2 regions of the Streptomyces sp. NPDC058464 genome follow, and region 2 is predicted to be linked to the other one. Evidence: predicted binding sites of a transcription regulator. Region 2 holds the regulator's gene; the other holds the start of a gene.
The links. The regulator HrcA, encoded in region 2, represses chaperone genes, less so after heat shock. The targets are predictions, from matches to a motif close to TTNGCACTCNGNNNNNCNGAGTGCNAA.
Positions count from the first base shown of each region.

Region 1: groL (chaperonin GroEL) is a predicted target of HrcA. The motif match lies at 13,927-13,953, and genes of this name have one in related genera.

Region 1 covers NZ_JBHXMA010000013.1:177,099-192,289, forward strand. Annotated here, with positions in the region: gene ACFWPQ_RS19495 (DUF5753 domain-containing protein) at 1-17, shown strand, start outside; gene ACFWPQ_RS19500 (DUF397 domain-containing protein) at 1-192, shown strand; gene ACFWPQ_RS19505 (nuclear transport factor 2 family protein) at 217-588, shown strand; gene ACFWPQ_RS19510 (hypothetical protein) at 875-1,705, shown strand; gene ACFWPQ_RS19515 (Uma2 family endonuclease) at 1,765-2,436, shown strand; gene ACFWPQ_RS19520 (hypothetical protein) at 2,480-3,055, shown strand; gene ACFWPQ_RS19525 (GNAT family N-acetyltransferase) at 3,108-4,007, shown strand; gene ACFWPQ_RS19530 (SDR family NAD(P)-dependent oxidoreductase) at 4,127-4,921, shown strand; gene ACFWPQ_RS19535 (TetR/AcrR family transcriptional regulator) at 4,956-5,615, opposite strand; gene ACFWPQ_RS19540 (MBL fold metallo-hydrolase) at 5,685-6,455, shown strand; gene ACFWPQ_RS19545 (cupin domain-containing protein) at 6,553-7,125, shown strand; gene ACFWPQ_RS19550 (carboxylesterase/lipase family protein) at 7,157-8,710, opposite strand; gene ACFWPQ_RS19555 (metallophosphoesterase) at 8,968-9,840, opposite strand; gene ACFWPQ_RS19560 (hypothetical protein) at 10,182-10,646, shown strand; gene ACFWPQ_RS19565 (NADH:flavin oxidoreductase) at 10,715-11,842, opposite strand; gene groL (chaperonin GroEL) at 12,142-13,764, opposite strand; gene ACFWPQ_RS19575 (cold-shock protein) at 14,113-14,319, opposite strand; gene ACFWPQ_RS19580 (ubiquitin-like small modifier protein 1) at 14,788-15,063, opposite strand; gene thrC (threonine synthase) at 15,107-15,191, opposite strand, start outside.
Region 2 covers NZ_JBHXMA010000027.1:90,181-105,371, forward strand. Annotated here, with positions in the region: gene ACFWPQ_RS31795 (HAMP domain-containing protein) at 1-2,883, opposite strand, end outside; gene ACFWPQ_RS31800 (SpoIIE family protein phosphatase) at 2,986-4,971, shown strand; gene hemW (radical SAM family heme chaperone HemW) at 5,036-6,268, shown strand; gene ACFWPQ_RS31810 (Uma2 family endonuclease) at 6,368-6,946, shown strand; gene ACFWPQ_RS31815 (DUF3097 domain-containing protein) at 6,924-7,739, opposite strand; gene ACFWPQ_RS31820 (MBL fold metallo-hydrolase) at 7,774-8,496, opposite strand; gene hrcA (heat-inducible transcriptional repressor HrcA) at 8,668-9,684, shown strand; gene dnaJ (molecular chaperone DnaJ) at 9,685-10,821, shown strand; gene ACFWPQ_RS31835 (nitronate monooxygenase) at 11,033-12,115, shown strand; gene ACFWPQ_RS31840 (16S rRNA (uracil(1498)-N(3))-methyltransferase) at 12,112-12,870, shown strand; gene ACFWPQ_RS31845 (VOC family protein) at 12,902-13,294, shown strand; gene ACFWPQ_RS31850 (hypothetical protein) at 13,414-13,986, shown strand; gene ACFWPQ_RS31855 (S41 family peptidase) at 14,033-15,191, shown strand, end outside.

The DNA of each region.
Region 1 (15,191 bases), on a different contig from region 2:
ATGAGGAACATCCCTGACTACGGACTGAGCTGGCGCAAGTCGAGCTACAGCGGCGGCGACGAAAACTGCCTCGAAGTCACCCACGCCTTCCCCACCCTCACCCCCGTCCGCGACTCGAAAAATCCCCTCGGCCCGAAGCTCGTGTTCCGGTCGGCTGCCTGGTCGGCCTTCGTGGAGAGTGTCAAGAAGTGACCTCCACGACCCGAAGGGCCGCCCATGACCAGCACCGTCGCCGACCTGATGCGCCGTAACCTGCTCGACGTCTTCAACGAACCGGACGCCGGGCGCCGCAACGCGGCCATCGCCGAGACGTACGCGGAGGACGTGGTGTGGCACGAGCCCGACCGTGTCGTCCACGGCCGCGAGGCCCTCTCCGTGCGCGCCGCGGAACTGCTCGCGGAACAGCCGGGCTGGGTCTTCCGGCCCGAGGGTCCCGTCTCCGTCACCGACGACCTCGGCCACCTCGGTTGGGTGTACGGCCCGGCCGGCGAACCGCCCGTCGCGACCGGCATGGACATCGCCCACTGCAGGGACGGCGTCATCGTCGACCTGTACACCCTCGTCTCCGAAGCCCCCCGGCCGTCCTGAGGCTTACCTCCCCGAGGCTCAAGCGCTCAGCCCCGAGCCCTTTTTTCAAGGAACGGGTGGAGGTCCTCAACCCACCCTCCCACCCCGCGAGTTGACGGCACGCGTTCGGTTTGCCACGCACAGTCACGATCGTCTAGCGTGCCCGCATAACGAACGAAACAGCCCCCGTCAGGCGCTACCAACACCTGCGGGGGCTTGACCAACGAGATCGGTTACGAGGCTCGATCCCATGGCTGATTGCCAGCTTAGTGCTGCCCCCTCGCCCGCGCACGGCGCCCCGCACCCCATGGCCAGTCCCGGCTACGGAAAACGGTCTGCTCCCGACCAACGCCGCCGCACCAACCACGACTTCGCCCACCTCCCACCCCGCGAAGCCGCCATCGCCGCGTATGTCGACCGGCTCCCCGACGGCGCCGACATCTCCGTGAAGACGCTGGCCAAGCAGCTCCCGTACGGTCAGTGCGCCCTCCGGACTGCTCTCAACAACCTCCAGCGGGCCGGGCACTTGAGGCGGGGGCGGGAACATCTGGCCGACTCGGGGAGCCGACGCTGGATCACCCGATCGTGGTTCTCCCGTACCGCACGCGACGATGACTGGTGGGCTGCGTTCACGCGAGGCGCCGTATCGGAGCCGGAGCCGGAGCAGCCTCCCGACCGGGCCCGCCCCACCCGCAGCCGCGCCCACATCCTCCTCGCCGCCCTCGGCCGTACCGCCCCGGCCCTCTCCCTCTCCCAGGCCGACTGCGCCGCCCTCGCCCCACTGCTCACGGAGTGGTTCGCCCGCGGCGCCACCGACGAGTACGCACTTCAGGCCCTGACCAGCGGTCTCCCCTCCCCCGTCCACCACCCGGCCGCCCTCCTCCGCAAACGCCTCACCGACAAGCTCCCACCCGAGCCGGTCCGGCCCCCCGCTCGCCCGCCGCTGCGCATCCTGGAGTGCGCGAAGTGCAGAGCGCCGGGCCGCCCGGAGGCCCTGCCAGGCGGCATCTGCGGCGCATGCCGGGGCGAACGCGCCCCCAGCAGCCCCAACACGCCCCTGTCGCCTTCCGAGGTCCAGTCCCGCGTTGCCGAGATCCGTGGCGCGATGAACGAACGACGAGAGAGGACACCCGTATGACGGCTCCTACGGTCCGCCGACGCCACCCCGGGGCACGATGGAGGGGAGGAGGCGAAGCCATGACCCCCAGCACCGCCGAACGACCGCAAATGCCAGTCGAGGACTTCGAGGAACTCGCGGGCGTGGCCCCGGAGGGCGTGCGGCTCGAATTCGTCGACGGGAAGGTCCGCACGAAGGACCCCCTCAGCGTCGAGGACTTCGAAGAGCTGGATCGGCGAGCTCCGGAGACGGTCCGGCTTGAGTACATCAACGGAAAACTAGAGGTCAAGGCGATGCCGGGCGGCAACCACAGCGAGATCCATATGTGGCTGCTGGAGCAGTGCCTGCAACACCGCCCCGACCTGCGCCTCCACCACGAGCGCGGCGTCAAGACCGAGGCCTATCGCAAGGGCCGCGCACGCACCGACGGGGCTCTCGTACCGCGAGGCCATTTCAAAGGGCACGGTGAGTGGTCTGCCGCCAATGGCGTACTCATGGTCGTCGAGATCACCTCGCACGACCGCGACACCGATCAACGGGACCGCATCGACAAACCCGTCGGCTACGCGGCAGTCGACATCCCCGTCTACCTGCTCATCGACCGTGACAACAACACTGTCGTCGTCTACAGCGAGCCTGAGGACAGCCGCTACCAGCAGACCGCCTCCTACCCCTGGGGAACCCCCGTCGAGCTCCCCGACCCTCTCGGCTTCACCCTGGACACCGAGGAACTCAAGGACTACGCCGACTGATCTCATCGCCGCGTTGTCAGCCCCCTGTGCAACCCTGGTCTCCATGAACCACTCCCAGCTCACCGCCCTGGGCCGGGCCCTTCGTCTGCTCGGGGAGCACGGGGAGGCGCTGACCGGCGAGACGACCGACGCCAAGCTGCACGAGGTCAAGGACGACCTCCGACGTGCGCTCGACCTGCTGGAGGAGAGCGTCAGCGGTGCCGCGCCCACGACCCGGTGTGCCGAGCATCCGCAGGGGCCCGTGGACGAGAGCGCCCCCGATCTGTGTCTGCTCTGCGAGACGCGGCGGCGGGCCGCGCGGCGGTCGGAGTTCGGCGGTGGGCCCCGGCCGGTGCCCGGCGAGGCCGTCAGCACGTCCATGTCCCGGTACGGGGTGCGCGGCGACCGCCCGCAGCCGCAGCAGCGCTGGCTGCCGGAGGCGTGGAACGGCCGGGAGTGGGAGCTGTGCGGCACCCCCCGGCGCGACCGGCAGGAGGCCGAGCTGTATCTCGCCGCCCAGCGGCGCGGGTCCCGGCCCGCCATGGCCTACCGGCTGGTCCACGAGTTCACCGACTACGAGGTGCTCCGGGTATGGGGCACTCCGGTGCAGGTGGACATCGAGCCCCTCGGCAACCTCTAGAACCGTCGGCGGCCGGTGGCGCCCCGCACTGTTATCTGACTAAAGTCAGAGAATGGATGCGGCACAGATCGAGGAAGTACGACGGTTCAACCGGACCGTCACCGAACGCGTGGGCGTGCTCCACGACCACTACCTGGGCCGCGACCGGCCCATCGGCGAGGCCCGGCTGCTCTGGGAGATCGGCGGGCAGGGCCAGGACGTGCGCGGCCTGCGGGAACGGCTCGGGCTCGACTCCGGGTACGTGAGCCGGCTGCTGCGCTCCCTGGAGTCCGCCGGCCTGGTCACGGTGGAGCCGCAGCCCCAGGACAGGCGGGTGCGTACCGTGCGGCTCACCGAGAAGGGCCGGGCGGAGCGCGCCCTGCTCGACGAACGCAGCGACGAGCTGGCCGGTTCCATGCTCCAGCCGCTCAACTCCGCACAGCGCGCCCGGCTGGTCGCGGCCATGGCCGAGGTCGACCGGCTGCTGACCGCCGGGACTGTCACCCTGGACGCCGTCGATCCCGACCACCCCGACGCCCGGCACTGCCTGCTGTCCTACTTCGCCGAACTGCAGGAGCGCTTCGACACCGGCTTCGATCCCGCGCGCAGTCTGCTGCCCGACGCCGGTGAACTCCGGGCGCCGCACGGCCTGTTCCTGATCGCCCGGCTGCACGGCGAACCCGTCGGCTGCGCGGGGGTGAAACTGCCGCCCGGGGCTCCGGCGGAGATCAAGCGCATGTGGGTCGCCCCGCAGGCCCGCAGGCTCGGCCTCGCCCGCCGGTTCCTGACCGAGCTGGAGACGCGGGCCGCCCGGCACGGCCACGACACCCTGCGCCTCGACACCAACAAGTCGCTGAGCGCCGCGATCAACCTCTACCACTCCTTCGGCTTCCAGGAGGTCGCCGCCTTCAACGACGAGCCGTACGCCCATCACTGGTTCGAGAAGCGGATCACCGCAGCGCCACCGGAGTGACACACCACATCGCCCGACGCCGGTGCCGCCATCCAGGGGCTGAACGCCCGAACCCTCGGTGCCGGGGCGCCGGCCCGGGTACCTGAGCCCTGACACGTACGCGGAAGGGGTTCGGCGCAATGAGGATCGATCTGACGGGTCGCACGGCACTGGTCACCGGCTCCACACAGGGCATCGGGGCGGCGATCGCCGCCGGTCTGGCCCGTGCCGGGGCCCGGGTGGGGGTCAACGGCCGGGACGCGCGGCGCGTCGAGGAGAGCATCGCCCGCCTGGCAGTACAGGTGCCCGGCGCCGATTTCGTCCCGGTCGCGGCGGACGTGACCGGCGAGGAGGGCGCCCGACGAGCGGCCGAGGTGCTGCCGCGGGTGGACATCCTCGTCAACAACCTGGGGATCTTCGGCGCCGAGGACCCGCTGCGGATCACCGACGACGAGTGGCGGCGCTACTTCGAGGTGAACGTCCTGGCCGCCGTGCGGCTGACCCGCCTCTTCCTGCCGGGCATGACCGAACGCGGGTGGGGGCGCGTCCAGTACATCGCCAGCGACTCGGCGGTGGTCATCCCCGCGGAGATGATCCACTACGGCATGTCGAAGACCGCGCTGCTCGCGGTGGGCCGCGGCTTCGCCAAGCAGGCCGCCGGCACCGGCGTCACCGTGAACTCCGTGATCGCGGGTCCCACCCACACCGGAGGCGTCGAGGACTTCGTCTACGAACTCGTCGACCGCGACCTGCCCTGGGACGAGGCCCAGCGCGTCTTCATGCGCGAGCACCGGCCCCAGTCGCTGCTGCAGCGCCTGATCGAACCGGACGAGATCGCCCACATGGTCGTCTACCTCAGCTCCGACCAGGCCTCGGCCACCACCGGAGGCGCCCTGCGGGTGGACGGCGGATACGTGGACTCGATCCTGCCGTGACCACCCTCCGGCCCCACGCTCACCGTTCCCGCGCTCACCGTTCCCCGGGCAACCGCTCCCCGGACAGGAGCGTGGCGGTGAGCGTGTCGGCCAGCCATTCCTCGTAGGTGCCGGCCGACCAGCCGCGTCCCGCGGTGAGCTGCGTGAACAGCTGCGGTCCCGCCAGGGCCCAGACGGCGTCCGCGAGGTGGGCCGGGTCCGCCCCCGGCCGCAGCACACCGCTCTCGTCGAGGTGCGTGACGAACGCGGTGACACCGGTCAGCCGCTCCCGCTCGCCGGTCTCCAGGATCTCCCCGACCTCCGGCCCGGCCTGGGTCAGCAGGGCGAACAGCGCGGCCATCCGCTCATGGATGCCGCGCACGTACGCGGCGTAGAGCCGGAGCTTGGCGACCGGGTCCGCCGTCCGCAGGATCTCGCGGGTCTGGGGGCGGTCCGCCATGGGCACCGGTTCGTCGTCCCCGGCCAGCGTGATGTCCCACAGGGCCTTGACCATGCCCGGTTTGCCGCCGAACGACTTGTAGACGGTTTCGGCGGAGACACCGGCCCGCTCGGCCACCGCACGGATGGTCGTGGCGTGGAAGCCGTCCTTGAAGAGCAGCTCGCGGCAGGCCTCCAGGACCGCCGTCCGGTTGCGGCGCGCGGCCTCGCGCCGGCGCTCGGAGTTGTAGGGCCGGCGCGGCGTCTCACCTGCCATCGGCACACCCCCTCAATCTGTTACAGTCCGCTGTATCGAATATAGCCAGCCCCGTTGCCGGAGGCTCCCATGTCCCGTCCTGCGCCCGTGCAGGTGGCACCCGGCGTGCATCGCCTCGGCGATCACGGCGTCAACTTCTACCTGATCGAGGACCCCGACGGCCTCGTCCTCGTCGACGCGGGACTGCCCGCGCACCTCGAACAGCTGGGCGCGCTGCTGGACGACCTCGGCCGCCCCGTCGCCGACATCCGTGCCGTGCTCCTGACCCACGGCCATCTCGACCACACCGGCCTGGCCCACACCCTCCAGCGGGCCGGCGCCGACATCTGGATCCACGAGCGGGACGCGGGCATCCTGCGCGACGGCCCGCGGAGCGCGAACCGCCACGCCAAGCCGGAGCGCTCGATGCTCCCCTACCTGCTGCGCCGGCCCTCCGCACTCGCCCTCCCCTTCCAGCTGGCCCGCTCCGGGGCGTTCACCGCGCCCGCCGTGCAGGGGGCGCGGGTCTTCGACAACGACCTGGTGCTGAAGGACCTGCCGGGCGCCCCGCAGGCCGTCGTCCTGGCCGGACACACGCCCGGCAGCACCGCGTACCTCCTCGCCGACCGCGGCCTGCTCTTCACCGGCGACGCCCTGGTCACCGCCGACGCGTTCTCCGGCCACACCGGGCCGACGCTGGTGTGCCGCTGCTTCACCCACGACAGCCGGGCCGCGCTCGCCGCCCTGGACCGCCTCGACGAACTGCCGGCGGCGGGCGTGCTGCTGCCCGGCCACGGCGAGCCCTTCACCGCCGGCGCCGCAACCGCCGCCCGGCTGGCACGCGAGTACGGCGTCCGCTGAGCCGTCGCGCGATCCGCGGCCGCGCACCACCACAGACCTCCGGGCGGCGCCCCCTCGCCCGGCGCACGAGGTACCTCACTTTCCAAGAGGAAAAGACATGAGTTCTGCACCGCCGAACAATGACGTGGAGATCGCGGAGATCGCGGAGATCGCGGACTACCTCCGTCCGCGCGTCATGCATGTCCCCGCCGAGAAGGGCGTGGTCAAGTGGATGTCCGGCGACGTCTACTCGACCCTGGCACCGGCCGACTCCACCGGCGGCATCCTGGGCTTCACCGACTGCTGGGTGCCGCCGGGCGGCGGCCCGGTGGCACATGTGCACAAGGCCGCCGACGAGTCCTTCTACGTCATAGCGGGCGAGGTCGAGTTCCTGAACGGCGAGGAGACCTTCCTGGCGCATGCCGGTGACTTCGTCTTCATCCCGCGGGGCACCCGGCACCGGTTCCGCAACCGCACCGACGAGCAGGTCCGCATGGTGTCCTTCTTCACCCCCGGCGGGGGCGAGGGACTGTGGCTGGAGGGCGGGGACGATCCCGTACCCGGCGAGGAGCCCCGGTTCTGGCCGCCGGAGCGCGGAATGGCGCTGGGTCCGCTGCTCGGGCGGCCGGAGATCGACATGGTGATCCTGCCCGAGGCGGCGGACCTGGACGGACCCGCCGACAAGGCCTAGCCGGGCCGGGCCCAGCCAGGCCGAGCCGCCCTCAGCCCAGCAGTGGTGAGGGAGTGAACTCGTATCCCTCCCACAGCTGCCTGCTCGCCTCCTCCGGGTACGCCGTCACCGTCGGTGTCGTGTCCAGGACCTGGGTGAGGCGGGCCTCGGTGTCGAAGGCCGGCCAGCCCGGATCGCCGGTCGCCGCGAAGGACGTCCACGCGGTGCGGAAGCGGGCGGAGAGGTCCTTCGCCTCGGGGGTGACGCCGGTGCCCGCCCAGAGGAGGTTGGCCAGGTCCGCCTCGAACGTGCCGAACAGGAGCGGGATGTCCAGGCCGTGGCAGGCGCCGAGCAGCCCGCCGTTGCCCGGGGCGCCCCAGGTCAGTTCGTAGAGGTGGGCCCGGCCGCCGCCCGCGGTCTGTGCCTCCGCCAGACGCAGGGACGGTATGGCGAACAGCCAGTCGGTCTGGACCCGTTCGTACAGCTCGCTCGGCGAGGCGTCGGGGTGGGCGGTGCGGTAGGCGTGGTCGCCCGCCGCGCCGCCCGGCGCGAACAGGCGCAGGGCGCCGGTCGCCTGCTCCTCCGTGATCTTGCCGTACATCCCGCTCATGACCAGGAACAGCCGGAACTCGTCGCGGTTGTGACCGACGAGGAGGTCCACGTCCCGCGCGGAGCCGGACGCCAGCGCCTGCCAGGGGGTGGTGGGGAGCACCTCGCCGTCGACCACCGGGGAGAACGGGGTGACCGTCGGCGCGATCTGGCCCCAACGGTCCACGTGCTGGGGCATCTTGGCGCCGAGCGCCTGCCCGGCCTCCGTCAGCCGGCGCGGGTCGGTCGCCGCCAGGTCGGCCGCCGTGGGGCGCAGGCCGGCCTCGGCCGCGAGGGCCCTGCCGATGTCCTCGGCGAGCTCGGCGGAGAAGAAGGTGCCCGGGACGCTCTGCGCGATCGCCCGCCGGAACAGGCCCCGCGCCCTCGGCATCGCCAGGAGGGAGGCCACCGATCCGGCGCCCGCGGACTCGCCGAAGACCGTGACCCGGTCGGGGTCGCCGCCGAAGGCCTCGATGTTCTCCCGCACCCACTCCAGCGCCGCCACCTGGTCCAGCAGGCCCCGGTTGGCGGGCGCCCCCTCGATGTGGGCGAAACCCTCCATGCCGACGCGGTAGTTGAGCGAGACCACGACCACGTCGCCGTCGCGGGCGATGTGCTGGGCGTCGTAGCCGGGGCTGCCGGAGTGGCCCAGTTTGTAGGCGCCGCCGTAGATCCACACCATCACCGGGCGGCGGGCGGCCGGGTCCGGGGCGGGTGTCCACACGTTCACCGTCAGCCAGTCGTCGCCCTCGGGGGCCTCCAGGACACCCGGGGCTCCCTGGATGCCCAGGTCCTGCGGGGGCGGCGGGCCGAAGGCGTACGCCTCACGCGTCCCCTCCCAGGGCCGCGCCGGGCGGGGCGCCGCGAACCTGGCCGCTCCCACCGGAGGTTCGGCGAACGGTATCCCCCGGAAGACCGCCAGGCCGCCCTCCCGCAGGCCCCGCACGGCACCGGCGGCGGTGCGCACGACGGGACCCTCGGCCGCGGGCGCCGACTCGGCGGACTCGTTCGTGATCATGATCGCTCGCTTTCGACTTCGACGGCTGGTTGCTGCCACTTCCGACGACTGACCGCTGCCGCGCCCCGACGGCGATCGCAGCCGCCTCTCCGGCTGCTCGCCGCCGTTTCACGGCCGGTCACTGATGAAACGTCCGGCACTTCGCACGAGTGCCGAACACCCCTCACCCGTTGGAGTGAATCCAGGCAGCCATGGCAGTCCAGCCGGTCCGGGCAGTCCCGGCAGTCCCGGCAGTCCGGCCGTCCTGGCAGTCCAGGTCAGCCGTGCCGGGCCACGAACGCCCTGGCCTCCGCCTCGTCGATCTCGTACACCGTCTCATGGGCCCGCGGATCCCGCGCATGGAAGGTGTGGAACATCGGGCTCGCGGGCCCGCCCAGCTCCACCAGCGACGCCGACGCCCCGCGCACCGCCCGCTCACCGCCGGGCGCCACGGTCAGGTCGATCCGGTTGACCACCCCCGGCGTCACCCACACCGGCACCGACTCCAGCAGCCCGAAGAGCTGGAGGTGGTAGTGGCCCGTGAGGATCACCCGTACGTCGCTCCCCCGGATCGCCGCCGCCAGGTCGCCGGGGTCGCGCAGCCCGAAGGCCTGCTGGGTCAGCGAGATGTCCAGGGCGAGGGGCGGGTGGTGGAGGGCGAGGACCGTGCCGCGCTCGGCCGGGGTGCGCAGCACCTCGCGCAGCCACTTCAGCTGGGGCGCGCCGAGCCGGCCGTGGACCTTGCCCGGCACGAGCGAGTCCAGGGTGACGAAGCGCCAGCCGCCGACCGAACTCACGGCGGCCCGCTCCTCCGCCCCGAACACCAGCTCGGCGCGATCGGTGCCGTCGGCGTCCAGATGCCCGCTGCCCAGCACCTTGGCGAACGCCTCGCGCTCGTCGTGGTTGCCGGTGGTGCACAGGACGGGGATGTTCCGGGCCTCGGCGTAGGCGCCGATCAGGGTGCGCAGGGCCGTGTACGCCTCCGCCGAGCCGTCGTCGGCGAGGTCACCGGTGACGACGACCGCGTCGAGGCCCTGGAGATGGCGGAGTTCGTCGAGCATCAGCCGCAGCGACGCGGTGGCGTTGACACCCCGTCTGTTGGGGGCGTCGGTGCGGTCCAGGTGGGTGTCCGAGAGATGGAGTATCCGCATGCCCGGGACGGTACCGGTGACCTCGGTGGTCGTCACAAGCAAATAACGAAGTACGTGCGGCAAGCGGGCTGGTCTCGCACCCGACTTGAGTCGTTATGGCAGCTCAGAGCCACTCTGCCGGACAGCCCACGCACGGCCCGCGCATAGAATGCGCACCACTTGGAACGACAGCTTCCGGCCAGGTCAAGAGTCAGGAAGACCCGCAGCCCGTTCCTTGGGCATCTCGTGACCGTTCCCGGGAGGCGCCCTCACAGGTTCCTGGCGTCCCATGCCTCGGACAGCCGCCGACCCGAGAGCCCAGCCGTGACGACATACACCACCTGCGCGACAGGCGAAGGACGATGACCGGCCTGCTCAAGCAGTTGCGCGTCTCGATCCTGATCGTGCTCGGGATCTCCGCCTTCACCTCGCCGGGCGCCCTCCTGGAGGGGCTGGTGCGGGGGCACTTCCTCGCGGCCCTGGGCGAACGGGCCTGGGGCGCGCTCGTCATCTGCATCCTCGTCGCCGCCGTGCACTCGGTGATCTACGGCGCGATGCACTTCGGCCGGCCGGAGACGCGCGAGGCGCGGGGCGTCCGGGCCGGGATCGGGGTGCTGCTGGCGCTCGACGTGGTCCCGCTGCTCGCGACGGGTCATGTCGTGCTGGCCCTCGTCCCGCTCCTGGCCGTCGTCGGCGGCTGGAGCTGGGGGAGGTACAAGGGCTCGGAGGCGGACGCCCCGCGCTGGGGCGCCCTGATCTTCGGCGTCCTGTCCTTGCCGGTACAGGGCGTGGTCGCCCTGGTCATGAGCATCGCGGGGTGGCTTTGAGCGGGTACGCGTCCGCCCTCGGGTTCTTCGGACGGATCGCCGGCTGACCCGAGGGCGAACGGGTGGGGTCAGCTCAGAGTCTTCAGCGCCGCCGCGTCGTAGGCGGACAGCTCCTCCGTGCGGCCGGCGAGGACCTTCGCCGCCCACTCGGGGTCCTGGAGCAGGGCACGGCCGACGGCGACCATGTCGTACTCGTCGCGCTCCAGGCTGTCGAGGAGGTCGTCGATGCTCTTGAGCGGGGAGCCCTCGCCCGCGAAGCCCCTGATGAAGTCGCCGTCGAGGCCGACCGAGCCGACGGTGATGGTGGGCCGGCCGGTGAGCTTCTTGGTCCAGCCGGCCAGGTTCAGGTCGGAGCCCTCGAACTCGGGGAGCCAGTAGCGGCGGGTGGAGGCGTGGAAGACGTCGACGCCGGCGGCGGCCAGCGGGGTGAGGATCGCCTCCAGCTCCTCGGGGGTCTCCGCGAGGCGCGCGTCGTAGTTGTCGGACTTCCACTGCGAGTAGCGGAGGATGATCGGGAACTCCGGGGAGACCGCCGCGCGTACGGCGGCCACGACCTCCGCCGCGAACTTCGTACGGGCGACCGGGTCGCCGCCGTACGCGTCGGTGCGGCGGTTGGTGCCCGCCCACAGGAACTGGTCGAGCAGGTAGCCGTGGGCGCCGTGCAGCTCGACGCCGTCGAAGCCGATGCGCTCGGCGGCGGCCGCGGCCTCGGCGAACGCGCCGATGACGTCGTCCAGGTCCTGCTGGGTCATCGCCTTGCCCTCGCCCTCGGCGCCGTCCAGGCGGATGCCGGAGGGACCGACGGCCGGGGCGTCCGCGTACGGCGCCTGGCCCTGCTTGCGGACCATGCCGATGTGCCAGAGCTGCGGGACGATCGTGCCGCCGGCCGCGTGCACCCCCTCGGCCACCTTCGCCCAGCCCGCCAGCTGCTCCTCGCCGTGGAACCGCGGGACACGGCTGCTACCTCCGGCCGAGTCGTGGCCGACGTACGTCCCCTCGGTGACGATCAGACCGACACCGGCGGCGGCCCGGCGGGAGTAGTACGAGACCACGTCCTCACCGGGAACGCCGCCGGGGCTGAACTGGCGGGTCATCGGCGCCATCACGATCCGGTTGGGGACCGTGAGCCCGTTCAGGGCGATGGGACGGGAGAGGATCTCGGCCGCGCGGGAGGCGGGGGGCGTGGTGACGGTCACGTGGGGGGCTCCTCGTGGGTAGGTCGTATACCGACCGGTCGAAGTACTGGCCGATCGCATACCGAAGGTCGTATACCAGACGGTATGTGCACGCGCATCGAGTGCACGTCTGTGCACAACGACCTGCCCGGTCGTGCGCATTCCCGGTCCCGTGCAAGTGCGGTGTGACCCCGGACACGGGGGGACACGGGGGGACACGGGGGGAACGCGGGGGGGGCGCGTACGACGAAGGGCGGCACTCCCTGTCGAACAGGGAGTGCCGCCCTCGGTGCTGCGTCGGAGCTGCCGAGCCGTCAGGCTCAGAAGTCCATGTCACCGCCCGGCATGCCGCCCGGAGCGGCCGCGGCGGCCTTCTCCGGCTTGTCGGCGATGACGGCCTCGGTGGTGAGGAACAGCGCGGCGATGGAGGCGGCGTTCTGCAGGGCAGAGCGCGTCACCTTCGCCGGGTCGATGATGCCCTCGGCGATCAGGTCGACGTACTCGCCGGTCGCGGCGTTGAGGCCGTGACCCGGGGTGAGGTTGCGGACCTTCTCCACCACGACGCCGCCTTCGAGGCCGGCGTTGACGGCGATCTGCTTCAGCGGGGCCTCGAGGGCGAGCTTCACGGCCTGTGCGCCGGTCGCCTCGTCACCCTCCAGCTCCAGCTTCTCGAACACCTGGGAGGCCTGCAGCAGGGCCACGCCACCACCGGCGACGATGCCCTCCTCGACGGCCGCCTTGGCGTTGCGCACGGCGTCCTCGATGCGGTGCTTGCGCTCCTTGAGCTCGACCTCGGTCGCGGCACCGGCCTTGATGACGGCGACGCCACCGGCGAGCTTGGCCAGGCGCTCCTGGAGCTTCTCGCGGTCGTAGTCCGAGTCGGACTGCTCGATCTCGGCGCGGATCTGGTTGACCCGGCCGGCGACCTGGTCGGACGAGCCGGCGCCGTCGACGATGGTGGTCTCGTCCTTGGTGATGACCACCTTGCGGGCCTTGCCCAGCAGGTCGAGGGTCGTGTTCTCGAGCTTGAGACCGACCTCCTCGGAGATGACCTCGCCGCCGGTGAGGATGGCGATGTCGTTCAGCATCGCCTTGCGGCGGTCGCCGAAGCCCGGGGCCTTGACCGCGACGGACTTGAAGGTGCCGCGGATCTTGTTGACGACCAGGGTCGACAGGGCCTCGCCCTCGACGTCCTCGGCGATGATCAGCAGCGGCTTGCCCGACTGCATGACCTTCTCCAGGAGCGGGAGCAGGTCCTTGACGGAGCCGATCTTCGAGTTGGCGATCAGGATGTACGGGTCGTCGAGGGACGCCTCCATACGCTCCATGTCGGTGGCGAAGTACGCCGAGATGTAGCCCTTGTCGAAGCGCATACCCTCGGTGAGCTCCAGCTCCAGACCGAAGGTCTGGGACTCCTCGACGGTGATGACGCCTTCCTTGCCGACCTTGTCCATGGCCTCGGCGATGAGCTCGCCGATCTGGGTGTCGGCGGCGGAGATGGAGGCCGTGGAGGCGATCTGCTCCTTGGTCTCGACGTCCTTCGCCTGCTCCAGCAGGGCACCGGAGACGGCCTCGACGGCCTTCTCGATACCGCGCTTCAGGGCCATCGGGTTGGCACCGGCGGCGACGTTGCGCAGGCCTTCCTTGACCAGGGCCTGGGCGAGCACGGTCGCGGTGGTCGTACCGTCGCCGGCGACGTCGTCCGTCTTCTTGGCGACTTCCTTGACCAGCTCGGCGCCGATCTTCTCGTACGGGTCCTCCAGCTCGATCTCCTTGGCGATGGACACACCATCGTTGGTGATCGTGGGGGCGCCCCACTTCTTCTCAAGGACGACGTTGCGGCCCTTGGGGCCGAGGGTGACCTTGACGGCGTCGGCGAGCTGGTTCATACCGCGCTCAAGGCCGCGCCGCGCCTCCTCGTCGAACGCGATGATCTTGGCCATGTGAAGTGGTCCCTCCAGGACTGGGGGTGAGTCTTCGGACCGCGCCCGCGCCCGCGACGGACGGCTCGCCGACCCGTGGGTTCCTTGCCCCACCCGGCCTGCGGGCCTCACCGACCCGGTCCTTCGTTGTCACTCTCACCTTCAGAGTGCTAACGCCAATGATTAGCACTCGGCATGGTCGAGTGCAAGCGCCTCTCGCACTCCGGCAGGACCTCCGGGCGCGCCGCAGCCGGGCCTCCGGGCCCGCCGGGACGGGACCCCGGGCACGCTGAAGGGCTCGCACCCGGCGGGTGCGAGCCCTTCAGCAGAAGAACGGAAGAACGTCGCTGCAGTCAGTCGGCGCGTGCTTCAGCTGGTCGCGAGCCGGACCATGTCCGCCTGCGGCCCCTTCTGGCCCTGCGAGATCTCGAAATCGACCCGCTGACCCTCTTCCAGGGTGCGGTAGCCGTCCATCTGAATCGCGCTGTAGTGGACGAAAACATCCGCACCACCGTCGACCGCGATGAAGCCGTACCCCTTCTCCGCGTTGAACCACTTGACGGTGCCCTGAGCCATGCCTAACTCCCCTATTACTGGCCCTTGCACAGATCCACACTTCGCGGATCCGGGTCAGACCTCACCCCCCATTGGTTGGGGGCGTGCGCCGGAACGCGTCGACCGCGGCTGAATGTATCTGTCCAACTGCCGTCTGCAACAGGTCAATCGGACGAGAATTCTGGACGGAAGGGGTCCGGAATGTAGCAAGAATTCGGCCGAATTCAGGGCAAGTCGGGCCCCATAAAGGCCGCAAAAGCCGCATATAACCCGCACACTTTGGCTACTTCTTGTCGGGCTCGCGGTATCGAATACGGGGCCCCCGACCTGGAGATCGGGACCGCGTTCCCCAACTGTACCGCGCTCAACCACACAGAATTGCCCCCTCCGCTTCTCTCACGGAGGGGGCAATCAGATGAACAGTCGGTGATCGGCGTTACCGAAGGTAATGTTCGGTCATTCGATCAGCCTGTCAAGCAGACCGGCAGGTCAGCCACCGGCGACGGCCGGGATGATGGAGACACCCGCCCCGTCCGGGGTGGCGGTCTCCAGGCCCTGCTCGAACCGCACGTCGTCGTCATTGACGTACACATTGACGAACCGGCGCAGCTTGCCCTGGTCGTCGAGAACGCGCGCGGAGATGCCGGTGTGGTTCTTCTCCAGGTCGGAGATGACCTCGCCGAGCGTGGCGCCTTCGGCGGCGACTTCGGCCTGACCGCCGGTGTAGGCGCGCAGGATGGTGGGGATGCGAACGGTGACGCTCACGTTTTTACCTCCGGTCTGGGCAACGCCCTATTTCTCGGGGGACTCAGGCGAGCCCGGCCTCATGGAAAGACTCCAGATTCGGGCGAATGGTCGCCGTGAGCCCGGTGCCCGCCACCGCGTCCAGCGTC
Region 2 (15,191 bases):
AGTGCGCAGTTCGTGGGACATGTTCGCCAGGAACTCCGACTTGTACTGGGAAGAGGTCGCCAGGAGGGCGGCTTTCTCCTCCAGTTCCGCGTTCGAGCGCTGCAGTTCCGCCTGTTGTTTCTGAAGTTCGTCCGAACGTTCCTGGAGCTGCATCGCCAGCCGTTGTGACTCGCCGAGCAGGGACTCCGTGCGGGAGTTGGCGATGATCGTGTTGATCGCGACGCCGATGGTGTTGACGAACTGGTCGAAGAACGCGAGGTGGACGTCGGAGAAGCGGGAGAAGGAGGCCAGTTCGATGATGCCGAGGAGTTTGTCCTCGAAGAGGATCGGGATGATGACGATCGTCGTGGGCGCGGCTTCGCCGAGGCCGCTGTTGATCTTGATGTAGTCCCGCGGTGTCTCCTCGACGAGGATCCGTTTCTTCTCGCGGGCCGCCTGGCGGACCAGGCCGTGCACCGGGAGGCCGCCGGTCTCGACCGTCGCGTCCTGCGCGGAGCCGTAGCCGGCGATGAACGCGAGGCCCTTCGCCGGTACGGCCGTGCGCACGGCGGCGCCGTCCTCGTCCGGGTCGGCCAGGAAGAACGCGCCGTACTGGGCGTTCACCAGCGGGGTCAGCTCGCGCAGGATGAGGTCGGCGACCTCCATCAGGTCCCGGTGACCTTGCATGAGGGCGGCGAGCCGGGCCAGGTTGGACTCCAGCCAGTCCTTCGCGCGGGTCGTCTCGCGCAGGTTGGCCACCATCAGGTTGATGTTGTCCTTGAGCTCGGCGACCTCGCCGCGGGTCTCGACCGTGATCGAGCGGGACATGTCGCCCTGTGCCACAGCGGAGGCCACCTCGGCGATCGCGCGGACCTGGGTGGTGAGGTTGAGCGCGAGCTCGTTCACGTTGGTCGTCAGGCGCTTCCAGGTACCGTAGACGCCCTCCACGCGGGCCTGGCCGCCCAGCCGGCCGTCGGAGCCCACCTCGCGGGCCACCCGGGTCACCTCGGAGGAGAACGAGGACAGGGTGTCGACCATCGTGTTGATGGTGGTCTTCAGCTCCAGGATCTCGCCGCGCGCGTCCACGTCGATCTTCCGCGACAGGTCGCCCTGGGCGACGGCGGTCGCCACCTGCGCGATGTTGCGCACCTGCGAGGTGAGGTTGTCGGCCATGTAGTTGACGTTGTCGGTCAGGTCCCGCCAGACCCCGGAGACGCCGAGCACCTGGGCGCGGCCGCCCAGCCGGCCGTCGGTGCCGACCTCGCGGGCCACGCGGGTCACCTCGTCGGCGAAGGCCCGCAGTTGTTCCACCATCGTGTTGACGGTGTCCTTCAGTTCGAGGATCTCGCCGCGCGCGTCGACGGTGATCTTCTTGGAGAGGTCGCCGTTGGCGACGGCCGTCGTCACCTGGGCGATGTTGCGGACCTGGGACGTCAGGTTCAGTGCCATGAAGTTGACGTTGTCCGTCAGTTCTTTCCAGACCCCGGAGACGCCTCTGACCTGCGCCTGACCGCCGAGGTTTCCTTCGGTGCCGACTTCGCGGGCCACGCGCGTGACTTCGTCGGCGAAGGCGGACAGCTGGTCCACCATCGTGTTGATCGTCGACTTCAGTTCAAGAATCTCGCCTTTCGCCTCCACCGTGATCTTCTTGCCGAGGTCGCCCTGGGCGACGGCCGTGGAGACCAGGGCGATGTTGCGGACCTGGGACGTCAGGTTGTCGGCCATGAAGTTGACGTTGTCCGTCAGGTCCTTCCAGACGCCCGAGACGCCTCTGACCTGTGCCCGGCCGCCGAGGTTTCCTTCGGTGCCGACTTCGCGGGCCACGCGCGTGACTTCGCCGGCGAAGGCGGACAGCTGGTCCACCATCGTGTTGATGGTTGATTTCAGTTCAAGAATCTCGCCCTGCGCGTCGACGGTGATCTTCTGTGAGAGGTCGCCGTTGGCGACGGCCGTCGTCACCTGGGCGATGTTGCGGACCTGGGAGGTCAGGTTCGAGGCCATGAAGTTGACGTTGTCGGTGAGGTCCTTCCAGACGCCGGAGACCCCCCGTACCTGGGCGCGGCCGCCCAGCCTGCCCTCCGTGCCGACCTCGCGGGCCACGCGGGTCACCTCGTCGGCGAACGCGGACAGCTGGTCGACCATGGTGTTGACGGTGAGCTTCAGCTCCAGCAGCTCACCGGTCGCCTCGACGGTCACCGTGCGGGTCAGGTCGCCGCGCGCCACGGCCGTCGTCACCAGGGCGATGTCACGGACCTGCGCGGTCAGCCGGGACGCCATGGTGTTCACGGCCTCGGTGACGTCCCGCCAGCTGCCGGACAGGCCCTGCACCTTGGCCCGGCCGCCGAGCCGCCCCTCGGTGCCGACCTCGCGCGCGACCCGGGTCACCTCGCCGGTGAACAGGGACAGCTGGTCGACCATCGTGTTGACCGCGCGGGCGAGTCTGCGCAGATCGCCGCGCAACTGCCGGCTGCCGTCGTGCAGATCGACCCGCTGGGTCAGGTCGCCGCCGGCCACCGCGTCCAGCACGCGAGTGGCGTTCGCCGCCGGCGCGACCAGGGCGTCGAGGACCTGGTTGACGTCGTTGACCCGGGACGTCCAGGCGCCCTGGCCGGGGCTGGCCGACAGCCGCTCGTCCAGGCGGCCGTGGCGCACCAGCTCGCGCTTCACGCGTCGTACCTCGGTGTTGAAGTGGATGCCGCGGTCCATGATCTGGTTGAAGACCGCGGTGAGTTCGGCGACGATCCCCTCCCCGGTGGTGCCGTCGGCCCCGGTCTCCGGGACTTTCGTGAAGTCGCCGTCGCGGGCGGCGGTCATCGCGGCGAGCAGTGGGCGCAGTGCGGATGCTCGGAGTTGTTCCGTTTTCTGTCCGTCTTCGAGCACACGCGTAGCACTGTTCTCACTCATGGCGGCCCACTTCGGTAACTCGGTGCTTATGGGCGCAGTCAGTCTGTCACTCTGTCCGCATCGATCGGGATGTATTCGTCCGAACTGCTCGGGGAGCTGGACATGGGGGCCATACCCACGCAACGGGAGACCGTCTCCCGGGTCCGTGAGGCGCCTGCGCACGACGCGGCGCCCGCGCACGACACCGCGGGCCCGCGAGCGCAGGGGCGCGCGACCCTGCCCGGAAGCCCCCTCGCGCCCGGTTCCGCCCGCGCCCTGGTGCGCGCCTCCCTCGACGAATGGACCGACTGCGGACTTCTCCGTCCGGAGCAGCAGCGGGTCGCCGAGGACGCCATGGTCGTCGTCAGCGAACTCGTCACCAACGCCGTCGTGCACGCCGGTACGGACGTCGAGGTCGACTGGTGGCTGGAGACACAGGAGGAGACGGCGTTCGTCGTCGAGGTCACCGACCACCATCCCTCCCGGGCGCCCCGCGACCACCCGGGCGAGACGCCGTACGAGACACCGGAGTTCGGGCGCGGGCTGCGTCTGGTCGCCTCGCTCGCCGAGTCCTGGGGGGTGACGTACCGCACCGGCGCGAAGTCGGTGTGGGCGCGGCTGACCGGCCGCGGCGGCACGCTCCCCGACGAGCAGCAGCTGAAGGTCGCCGAGATCCTCGCCCCCGAGCCACCCGCACCTCCACAGGCGCACACGCACACGCACACGTACGCGCACGCGCACGGGGCCGCGGCGGAGGGCGGCGCATGCTCCCACCGGCCCGAACGCGACCGGGACTGGCTCAACCGGGGCGCGCTGTCCTTCCTCGCGGAGGCCTCCGACCTTCTCGCCGGGCAGCTCGACGAGAACCTGGTGGCCGCGCTCACCGGCCAGCTGATCGTGCCGCGGCTCGCCGACTGGTGCGCGGTGTGGCTGGAGGACGAGGCGACCGGGCGCGGGGGCGGCTGGGGCGACCCCGCCGGCGCGGGCGGCCCGCGGCTGGCCCGGGTCTGGCACGGCAGCGAGAACCGCATCGAGGAACTGCGCCGCGCCCTGGAGAAGGACCCGCCGTGCGCGCAGAGCGGCTTACGGTCCGGGCCCGAGCCGTATCCCTGGCCCGGCGCGGCGCTCGGCCCGCAGGGCGTCATCGGCTCGGCGCTCGCCTACCGGCTGATCGCGGGCGGCCGCCCGCTCGGCACACTCGTCATCGGACGCTCCGGCCCGGACGGCTTCCCCGACGAGATCACCGGCCTGGTGGAGGACTTCGGCCGCCGGGTCGCCCTCGCCATCGGCGCGGCCCGCCAGTACGCCCGCCAGGCCACCATCAGCGCCGTACTCCAGCGCGGGCTGCTGCCCGGCGCGGTCGCCGAGATCCCGGGCGTGAGCAGCGCGCTCGTCTACGAACCCTGCGACAAGGGCGGCCCCAGCGGCGACTTCTACGACCTCTTCCCGGCCGGCGACGGCCGCTGGTGCTTCGCCGTCGGCGACGTCCAGGGCAAGGGGCCCGAGGCCGCCGTCGTCATCGGCCTCGCCCGGCCCTGGCTGCGGCTCCTCGCCCGCGAGGGGTACCGGGTCGCCGACGTCCTCGACCGCCTCAACCAGCTCCTCCTCGACGACGCCACCGAGGCCGCCGACGCCGCCGCCCGCGCCCTGGTCGCCGCCGGCGGCCGCCCCACGCCGCCCGGCGACGGCCCGCAGACCCGTTTCCTCTCCCTCCTCTACGGCGAACTCACCCCCCTCGACGGCGGCGGCATCCGCTGCACCCTCGCCTCCGCGGGGCACCCGCTGCCGCTGCTCCTCGGCCCCGACGGCGAGGTCCGCACCGCCGCCCGGCCGCAGACCCTGCTCGGGGTCGTCGAGGACGAGACGTACACCAGCGAGACGATCGAGCTCGCGCCCGGCGACAGCCTGCTGTGCGTGACCGACGGGGTCACCGAGCGGCGCTCCGGCAGCCGCCAGTTCGACGACGGCGACGGGCTCGCCCGGGCCCTCGCCGGCTGCGCGGGGCTGAGCGCCGACCTGATCGCCGAACGCATCAGACGGCTCGTCCACGAGTTCGGCGGCGGACAGCCGGAGGACGACCTGGCGCTGCTGGTCCTCCAGGCGGAGTGACCGGGGCCGTACAGGAAAGTCGTACGGGAAATCGGTGCGGGACGAGTACGGGACAATGGGGGACATGCCTTCCGCACTTCCCGACGGCGAGCCGGTTCCGGACGACGGCGCGCTGCCCGCGTCCGCGCTCGCCGGAGCCGCCGCCCGCCCCCTCGGGTTCTACCTGCACGTCCCCTACTGCGCGACCCGCTGCGGCTACTGCGACTTCAACACGTACACGGCGACCGAGCTGCGCGGCACCGGCGGTGTCCTCGCCTCCCGAGACAACTACGCGGACACCCTGACCGACGAGGTCAGGCTGGCGCGGAAGGTCCTCGGCGACGACCCGCGCGAGGTGCGCACGGTGTTCGTGGGCGGCGGTACGCCGACGCTGCTGGCCGCCGCCGATCTCGTACGGATGCTGCACGCGATCCGCGACGAGTTCGGGCTCGCGGCCGACGCGGAGGTGACGACGGAGGCGAACCCGGAGTCCGTCGACCCCGCGTATCTGGCGGCCCTGCGGGAGGGCGGCTTCAACCGGATCTCCTTCGGCATGCAGAGCGCCCGGCAGCACGTGCTGCGGGTCCTCGACCGGACGCACACCCCCGGACGTCCCGAGGCGTGCGTCGCGGAGGCCCGCGCGGCCGGCTTCGAGCACGTGAACCTCGACCTGATCTACGGCACCCCGGGCGAGTCCGACGACGACTGGCGGGCCTCGCTGGACGCGGCGATCGGGGCCGGTCCCGACCATGTGTCGGCGTACGCGCTGATCGTCGAGGAGGGCACGCAGCTGGCCCGCCGGATCCGCCGGGGCGAGGTCCCGATGACCGACGACGACGTCCATGCCGACCGCTACCTGATCGCCGACTCGGTGCTGGCCGGGGCGGGTTTCGACTGGTACGAGGTGTCCAACTGGGCGACCTCCGAGGCCGGCCGCTGCCTGCACAACGAGCTGTACTGGCGGGGCGCCGACTGGTGGGGCGCCGGGCCCGGGGCGCACTCGCACGTGGGGGGCGTGCGGTGGTGGAACGTCAAGCATCCGGGGGCGTACGCGGCGGCGCTGGCGTCCGGACGGTCGCCGGGCGCCGGTCGCGAGGTCCTGACGGACGAGGACCGGCGGGTGGAGCGGATCCTGCTGGAGCTGCGGCTGCGCGAGGGGGTGCCGCTGGCGCTCCTGAAGGAGGAGGGGCTGGCGGCTTCGCGGCGGGCGCTGGGGGAGGGGCTGCTGGAGGCCGGGCCGTACGAGGAGGGGCGGGCCGTGCTGACGTTGCGGGGGCGGTTGCTGGCGGATGCGGTGGTGCGGGATCTGGTGGACTGATCACTCCCGAGGGTGAATCACTACGAAACGGGGGTTCGGTCCCTAACCTGGTTCGTAGGCTGCCGCCAAAAGGACGCGGCGGATGTGGAGGCCACGGAGATGACCGCTGTGGACGAACGCGACATGACCAGGTACCTCGAGGAGCTTGAGCCTCCCGAGGGCGTCAAGGTCGAGCTTCTCCGGGGGGTAATCGTGATGATGGCCAGCCCTGACATCGTGCACAACATGATCGTCGCCGATGTGCAGGACCAGATTCCGCGATCGCGCTGGTCTCGCCTTCAGACTCAGGACGTCGACATCCTGAATGAGGCCAGTGAGCCGGTACCGGACCTGGTGGTCGTCGAGCGGAGCCTGCTGCCTGACTCAGGCCGACTGCTGCCGTCCCAGCTGGTCACCATGGTTGTCGAGGTCGTTTCCAAGTCCAGCGTTCATCAGGACTATGTGGTCAAGAGGTCGATCTACGCGGCGGGCAGGGTGCCTGTGTATCTCGTACTCGACCCGATCATGGCGCAGTGCGTCCTGCTGACGAGGCCGGAGGGCCAAGGCGAGGATGCCAACTATCTGACGCAACAGATCACCAAGTTCGGGGACCCGGTGATGCTGGAGGCCCTGGGAGTCGAACTGGACACGAGCGACTTCGGAACCTTCCCCGACGTCAGGCCCCACCGCTACCCGTGACGAAGTCGATCAGTTCCTCCACCCGCCCCAGCAGCTCCGGCTCCAGGTCCTTGTAGGAGCTCACGCGCGCGAGGATCGCCTGCCATACCGCACCCGTGTTGTCCGTGGGCCAGCCGAGGGCCCGGCACACGCCTGTCTTCCAGTCCTGGCCGTGCGGGACGCGGGGCCAGGAGTCGATGCCCAGGGAGGACGGCTTCACGGCCTCCCAGATGTCGATGTACGGATGGCCGACGACCAGGGCGTGGTCGCTGGTGACCGACCGGGCGATGCGCCACTCCTTGGTGCCGGGGAGCAGGTGGTCGACGAGGACGCCGAGGCGGGCGTCGGGGCCGGGGGCGAATTCGGCCACGATGGCGGGGAGGTCGTCGACGCCCTCCAGGTACTCCACCACCACGCCCTCGATGCGCAGGTCGTCGCCCCAGACCTTCTCGACCAGCTCCGCGTCGTGGCGGCCCTCCACGTAGATGCGGCCCGCGCGGGCGACACGCGCGCGTGCGCCGGGGACGGCGACCGAGCCGGAGGCGGTGCGGGAAGGACGTACGGGGGCGGTCGGGGCCGGGCGTACGAGGGTGACCACGCGGCCCTCCAGGAGGAAGCCGCGCGGCTCCAGCGGGAAGACGCGGTGTTTGCCGAAGCGGTCCTCCAGGGTGACCGTGCCCGCCTCGCAGCGGATCACCGCGCCGCAGAAACCGGTACCGGGCTCCTCCACCACCAGACCGGGCTCGGCGGCCACCTCGGGCACCGGCTTCGGCTTCTTCCACGGCGGGGTCAGATCGGCGGAGTACTGGCGCATTCGGATGACGATAGGAGAAGCCGGGACGGCGTGGTCACGACACGCCGAAGCGGGCCGCCAGGGTGTCGCGTTGCGCCCGGACGAACGCCGCGTCCACCACCGCTCCGTGACCGGGCACGTACCGGGCGCGTTCGCCGCCGAGCGCCAGGAGGCGGTCCAGGGCCGCGGGCCAGCGGGACGGTACGGCGTCGGGGCCGGCCTGGGGATCGCCGGACTCCTCCACCAGGTCGCCGCAGAACACCACCTCGGGGTCGCCGGGGACCAGGACGGCGAGATCGTGGGCGGTGTGGCCGGGGCCCACGTTGGCCAGCAGGGCCTGGCGGCCGTCGCCGAGGTCGAGGGTCCACTCGCCGGAGACCAGATGACGGGGGAGGGGGAGGGCGTCGGCCGCCTCCTCGGCCTCGGGGGCGGGGAGACCGTTGCGGACCGCGTCCAGGCGGAGCGCCTCGTGGTCGTAGGCGAAGACGGCCTCGGTGCCCACCGCCGCGTACAGGTTCGCGCCCGCGAAGGCGGCCGCGCCGAAGACGTGGTCGAAATGCGGATGGGTGAGCGCGAGATGGGTCACACGGCGGTCGGCGAGCGCCTGCGCCTCCATGCGCAACCGTGCGCCCTCCGCCAGGCTCGAGCCGGCGTCCACCATCAGGGCCGTGCCCGCGCCGAGAACCAGACCGGCCGTGCAGTCCCAGCCCGGCAGCCGGCACCGGCCGACGCCTTCGGCCACCCGCTCCCAGCCCAGCTCTTCCCAAGTCACCGTCATGCCGCGACGCTAGCCGTAGAACGCCATGGGTCCTGACCGACCTTGCCCAGTCAGTACCCCACGGCCGTACACTGGGCCGGGGATGCTGGCACTCGCGTTCGCAGAGTGCCAGACGAAAGACCCGAAGGACCCGAAAGGCCGCGGGACGACTTTCTGGAGGTGTGGCGCCGGATGCTGAGTGAACGCAGGCTTCAGGTATTGCGCGCCATCGTCCAGGACTATGTCGGCACCGAGGAGCCGGTGGGTTCGAAGGCGCTGACCGAACGGCACAACCTCGGGGTCTCCCCGGCGACCGTGCGCAACGACATGGCCGCCCTGGAGGACGAGGGGTACATCGCCCAGCCGCACACCAGCGCGGGGCGGATCCCCACCGACAAGGGCTACCGGCTGTTCGTCGACAAGCTGGCCGGCGTCAAACCGATGAGCGCGCCCGAGCGGCGGGCCATCCAGAACTTCCTCGACGGCGCCGTCGATCTCGACGACGTCGTGGCGCGGACCGTACGGCTGCTGGCGCAGCTGACGCGGCAGGTCGCGGTCGTGCAGTACCCGTCGCTGACGCGGTCCACCGTGCGGCACGTGGAACTGCTCTCGCTGGCTCCGGCCCGGCTGATGCTGGTGCTGATCACCGACACCGGGCGGGTCGAGCAGCGGATGGTCGACTGCCCTGCGCCCTTCGGGGAAACGTCTCTGGCGGATCTGCGGGCGCGGCTGAACAGCCGGGTCGCGGGGCGCCGGTTCTCGGACGTGCCCCGGCTGGTGGAGGACCTGCCGGAAGCCTTCGAGGCCGAGGACCGCGGCGCGGTCTCGGCGGTGCTCTCCACCCTGCTGGAGACGCTCGTCGAGGAGAACGAGGAGCGGCTGGTGATCGGCGGCACCGCCAATCTCACCCGCTTCGGACATGACTTTCCCCTCATGATCCGGCCCGTCCTGGAGGCACTGGAGGAGCACGTCGTGCTGCTCAAGCTCCTTGGCGAGGCCGGGGATTCGGGCATGACCGTACGCATCGGTCACGAGAACGCCTACGAGGGACTCAACTCCACGTCCGTGGTGTCGGTCGGCTACGGTTCGGGCGGCGAGGCAGTCGCCAAACTCGGCGTGGTCGGACCGACCCGCATGGATTACCCGGGAACGATGGGAGCGGTACGAGCGGTGGCACGTTACGTCGGACAGATCCTGGCGGAGTCGTAAGTGGCCACGGACTACTACGCCGTTCTCGGCGTGCGCCGCGACGCGTCGCAGGAAGAGATCAAGAAGGCCTTCCGTCGGCTCGCGCGCGAGCTGCACCCGGACGTCAACCCGGATCCGAAGACCCAGGAGCGGTTCAAGGAGATCAACGCCGCTTACGAGGTGCTGTCGGATCCGCAGAAGAAGCAGGTCTACGACCTCGGCGGCGATCCGCTCTCGCAGAGCGGGGGCGCGGGCGCCGGGGGCTTCGGGGCCGGTGGCTTCGGGAACTTCTCCGACATCATGGACGCCTTCTTCGGTACGGCGTCCCAGCGGGGGCCGAGGTCGCGTACGCGGCGCGGCCAGGACGCGATGATCCGGATCGAGGTCGAGCTCGACGAGGCGGCCTTCGGCACGACCAAGGACATCCAGGTCGACACGGCGATCGTCTGCAACACCTGCAACGGTGAGGGCGCGGCGCCGGGCACCTCCGCCCAGACGTGTGACATGTGCCGGGGCCGGGGTGAGGTCTCGCAGGTGACGCGGTCCTTCCTGGGCCAGGTCATGACCTCGCGGCCCTGCCCGCAGTGCCAGGGGTTCGGGACGGTCGTGCCGACGCCGTGCCCCGAGTGCGCGGGTGACGGGCGGGTGCGGTCGCGGCGGACGCTGACCGTGAAGATCCCGGCCGGTGTCGACAACGGCACGCGGATCCAGCTCGCCGGTGAGGGTGAGGTCGGGCCGGGTGGCGGTCCGGCCGGTGACCTGTACGTCGAGATCCACGAGCTGCCGCACTCGACGTTCCAGCGGCGCGGGGACGATCTGCACTGCACGGTGACGATTCCGATGACGGCGGCGTCGCTCGGTACGAAGGTGCCGCTGGAGACGCTGGACGGGCTGGAGGAGGTCGACATCCGGCCGGGTACGCAGTCCGGGCAGTCGATTCCGCTGCACGGGCGCGGTGTCACGCATCTGCGCGGTGGCGGCCGGGGTGATCTGATCGTCCACGTCGAGGTGACGACTCCGACCAAGCTCGACCCCGAGCAGGAGCGGTTGCTGCGCGAGCTGGCCAAGCTGCGCGGGGAGGAGCGGCCGACGGGGCAGTTCCAGCCCGGTCAGCAAGGGCTGTTCAGCCGGCTGAAGGACGCGTTCAACGGGCGTTGACGGGTCACCGTGAAGGGGCTCCGCCCCTTCGACCCCACCAGGGGGCTCCGCCCCCTGGACCCCCGAAACCTATGCCCACCCACCACCCGACTCGGCCGATGAAGAGGCGAGGTCGGCAGGTCAAGGTGGTTGTGGGGCGGGGAAATTTCTGGCATGTGCCAAAGGGGCAGGCCGATTCGGACTTGTTCGGAGGACGTGACAACATGCCGTCATGTCCTCCGCACTGACCGATCTCTTCCCCATTCCGATCGTGCAGGCCCCCATGGCCGGCGGGGTCTCCGTGCCGCAGCTCGCCGCCGCCGTGTCCGAGGCGGGCGGGCTGGGGTTCCTTGCCGCCGGGTACAAGACCGCCGACGGGATGTACCAGGAGATCAAGCAACTGCGGGGGCTGACCGGTCGCCCCTTCGGCGTGAATCTCTTCATGCCGCAGCCGGAGTACGCCGAGTCGGGGGCCGTGGAGGTCTACGCACATCAGCTGGCCGGTGAGGCCGCCTGGTACGAGACCGAGCTCGGCGACCCGGACAGCGGCCGGGACGACGGGTACGAGGCCAAGCTGGCCGTGCTGCTGGACAACCCGGTGGCCGCCGTCTCCTTTCACTTCGGTGTGCCGACGCGGGATGTGCTGGACTCCCTGCGGCGGGCCGGGATGGTCACGCTCGTCACCGCCACCACCGCCGAGGAAGCCCTCGCCGTCGAGCGGGCCGGGGCGGACGCGGTGATCGCCCAGGGAGTCGAGGCCGGGGGCCATCAGGGCACCCACCGGGACGTGGCGGAGAACGACGGGTCCGGGATCGGGCTGCTGTCGCTGGTCGCCCAGGTGCGGGAGACCGTGGGGATCCCGGTCGTCGCCGCGGGCGGCATCATGCGCGGCAGCCAGATCGCGGCCGTACTGGCGGCCGGGGCGAGCGCGGCCCAGCTGGGTACGGCCTTCCTGGCCACCCCGGAGTCCGGCGCCGCCGCAGTGCACAAGCAGGCGCTCACCGACCCGCTGTTCACGCGGACCGCGCTGACCCGGGCGTTCTCCGGGCGGCCCGCCCGCGGCCTGGTCAACCGGTTCATGCGCGAGCACGGCCCGTACGCGCCCGCCGCCTACCCGGAGGTCCACCACCTCACCTCCCCGCTGCGCAAGGCCGCCGCCAAGGCAGGCGACGCGCAGGGCATGGCCCTGTGGGCCGGGCAGGGGCACCGGATGGCCCGCGAACTGCCCGCCGGGCAGCTGGTGGAGACCCTCGCGGAGGAACTCGCCGCCGCGTCGACAGCGTTGTCGACCGAGGGGGAGGAGGGCGGACGGTGACTGCTCCGGTGTTCGTGCTGGATCCGCTCGTGGTGCCCGGGGGCTCCGGTGGTGAGGTCGTGCTGGACGGGGCCGAGGGGCGGCACGCCGTCTCCGTGAAGCGGCTGCAGCCCGGTGAGGACGTCATCCTCACCGACGGGCACGGGCGCTGGGCCGAGGGTGTCGTGCGGGCCGCCGAGGGCAAGGACCGGCTGGTGGTGACGGTGCTGGACGGCGTCGTCGAGGAGCCCGTGCCGCAGCCGCGGATCACCGTCGTGCAGGCACTGCCCAAGGGGGACCGGGGCGAGGTCGCCGTGGAGACCATGACCGAGGTCGGCGTCGACGTGATCGTGCCCTGGCAGGCCGCCCGCTGCATCACCCAGTGGAAGGGCGAGCGGGGGCTGAAGTCGCTCGCCAAGTGGCGGGCCACCGCCCGTGAGGCCGGCAAGCAGTCCCGCCGGGTGCGGTTCCCGGAGGTCGCGGACGCGGCAAGCACCAAGCAGGTTGCGGCACTTCTGGCCAAGGCCGACCTCGCCGCCGTGCTCCACTCCGACTTCGAGCACGGCAGCGAGCCCCTCGCGGAGGTCCGGTTGCCCGCCGCGGGTGAGATCGTGCTGGTCGTCGGGCCCGAAGGCGGTGTCGCCCGGGACGAGGTGGCGCTCTTCGAGGAGGCGGGTGCCAGGGCGTACACCCTGGGGCCTACCGTGATGCGCACGTCGACCGCCGGGACGGCGGCCACGGCCCTGCTGCTGGGCCGCACCGGCCGGTGGTCCTGAACCGACCGCACCACACCCTGGGGGACACTCCGTGGAACTCGCTCAAGTACGGCTCCTGGTCAGCGACTTCGCCGCCTGCTACCGCTTCTACGCCGAGGTGCTCGGGCTGAAGCCGCAGTCCGGGGCGAGCGAGGGGCCGTACGAGAAGTTCAGCCCGCACGCCGGGTCGGCGGGGATCGCCCTGCAGGACCGGGCGATGATGGCCGCGATACTGGGCGAGTTGGGGGACACGGCGACCGGGCACCGTTCGCTGGTGGTGCTGCGCGTCGACGATCTCGACGGCTACTGCGAGCAGATCACGGGGCGGGGAGCCGTCCTCGTGCACGGGCCGGCGCCGATGACGGAACGCATGCGGGTCGCCCACCTCAAGGACCCGGAGGGGAACCTGGTGGAGCTGCAGGAGTGGTTGCTGCTGCACACCTGAGAGACCCTGAGGGACAGGGACCTGCAGACAGGGGGCACCGGCACGGGGGACCTCTTCGAACGCGTGAGTGGCCGTATGCCCTCTACCGTCACCGGCGCGACGGTGGCAGGCTGCCCTCCATGGGGGTATTGAGGCGGATTTGGCGCCGGCCGCGCGGGACCAGGGTGGCGGCCGTGACCGGGCTCGCGGTGATCGCCGTGGGCGGTGCGGTCGCCTGCCAGCCCAGCGACCTGAACACCGCGACGGTCGCCTACACCACCGACCGGACCGCCACCGCCGAGCTGAAACGCCAGCACGTCGACGTCAGTTGGCTCACCTGCACCGGCAACTACGGATCGGCCACGAAGACCGCGAAGGCGACGAAGACCGCGAAGACGCCGTCGACCGGCGCGACCACCGTCGTCTCCGTCGACTGCCAGGGCCGGACCGAGGACGGCCGGAGCATCACCGTCACCGGCCGGGTCACCAAGGCCGTCAGCGGAGCCTGTGTACGCGGGAACCTCGTGGCCAAGGTCGGCGGCAAGGAGTGGTTCCGGGTGAACGGGCTGGGCAACTGCGACGCGACACCCGGGCCGACGTACAGCACCTACCGGCCGCCCACCTACGGGCAGCAGCCCGGCCCCACCGTGACCGTCACGAAGACCGTCTGGTGCCAGGGCGACCCCAAGTGCTGGCCGGTGCAGGGCAAGTGATCGAAATCGGCCACCGGGAACACGCCCCGATGCATAGGCTGAGCGAGTGACTCAGGGTGCAGCGAACGGACCGCGGTCCTACCTCCGATTTCCGCACGTCCACGGCGACCTGGTCGCCTTCACCGCCGAGGACGACGTGTGGCTGGCGCCCCTGGACGGCGGCCGTGCCTGGCGGGTCAGCGCCGACAACGTCCCCGTGACACTGCCGCGCATCTCGCCCGACGGGACCACGGTCGCCTGGACCTCCACCCGCGACGGCGCCCCCGAGATCCACCTCGCCCCGGTCGACGGCGGCTCGTCCACCCGTCTGACGCACTGGGGGAGTTCCCGTACCCAGGTGCGCGGCTGGACCGCCGACGGGCAGGTCCTCGCCATCTCCACCCACGGCCAGGCCAGCCTCCGGCGCAGCTGGGCGCACACCGTCCCGCTCGACGGCGGCCCGTCCACCGTCCTGCCCTACGGCCCGGTCGGCCATGTCGCCCAGGGCCCGCACACCGTGCTGCTGTCCGCGCCGATGGGGCGGGAAGCGGCCTGGTGGAAGCGGTACCGGGGCGGTACGGCGGGCAAGCTGTGGATCGACCGGGACGGTCGGGGCGGGGAGGGCGCCGGCGAGTTCGTACGGCTGCACGCGGAGCTGGACGGGAACCTGGAGTACCCCGTGTGGGCCGGGGAGCGCATCGCGTTCCTGTCCGACCACGAGGGCACCGGGGCGCTGTACTCCTCCCTCGCCGACGGCTCCGACCTGCGCCGGCACACGCCCCTTGGGGGCACCTCCCGCTCGAGCGAAGCCGAGAGTGGGGGAGGTTTCTACGCCCGGCACGCGGCCGGCGACGGCACCCGGGTCGTCTACGCCTCGGCCGGTGAGCTCTGGCTCCTCGACGACCTGGAGGGCGCCGAACCGCGCCGCCTGGACATCCGGCTCGGCGGACCCCGCGTGGACCGGCAGCCGTACCCGGTCAACGCGGCCCGCTGGTTCAGCTCGGCCTCGCCCGACCACACCGCGCGCGGCAGCGCCGTCCTGGTGCGCGGCGGCGTGCACTGGGTGACCCATCGCTCGGGCCCGGCGCGGGCGCTCGTCGCCCAGCCCGGGGTGCGGGCCCGGCTGCCCGTCACCTTCCGCGCGGACGCGGAGGAGTGGGTGGTGTGGGTGACGGACGCCGAGGGCGACGACGCCCTGGAATTCGCCCCCGCGACCGGGCTGGTGC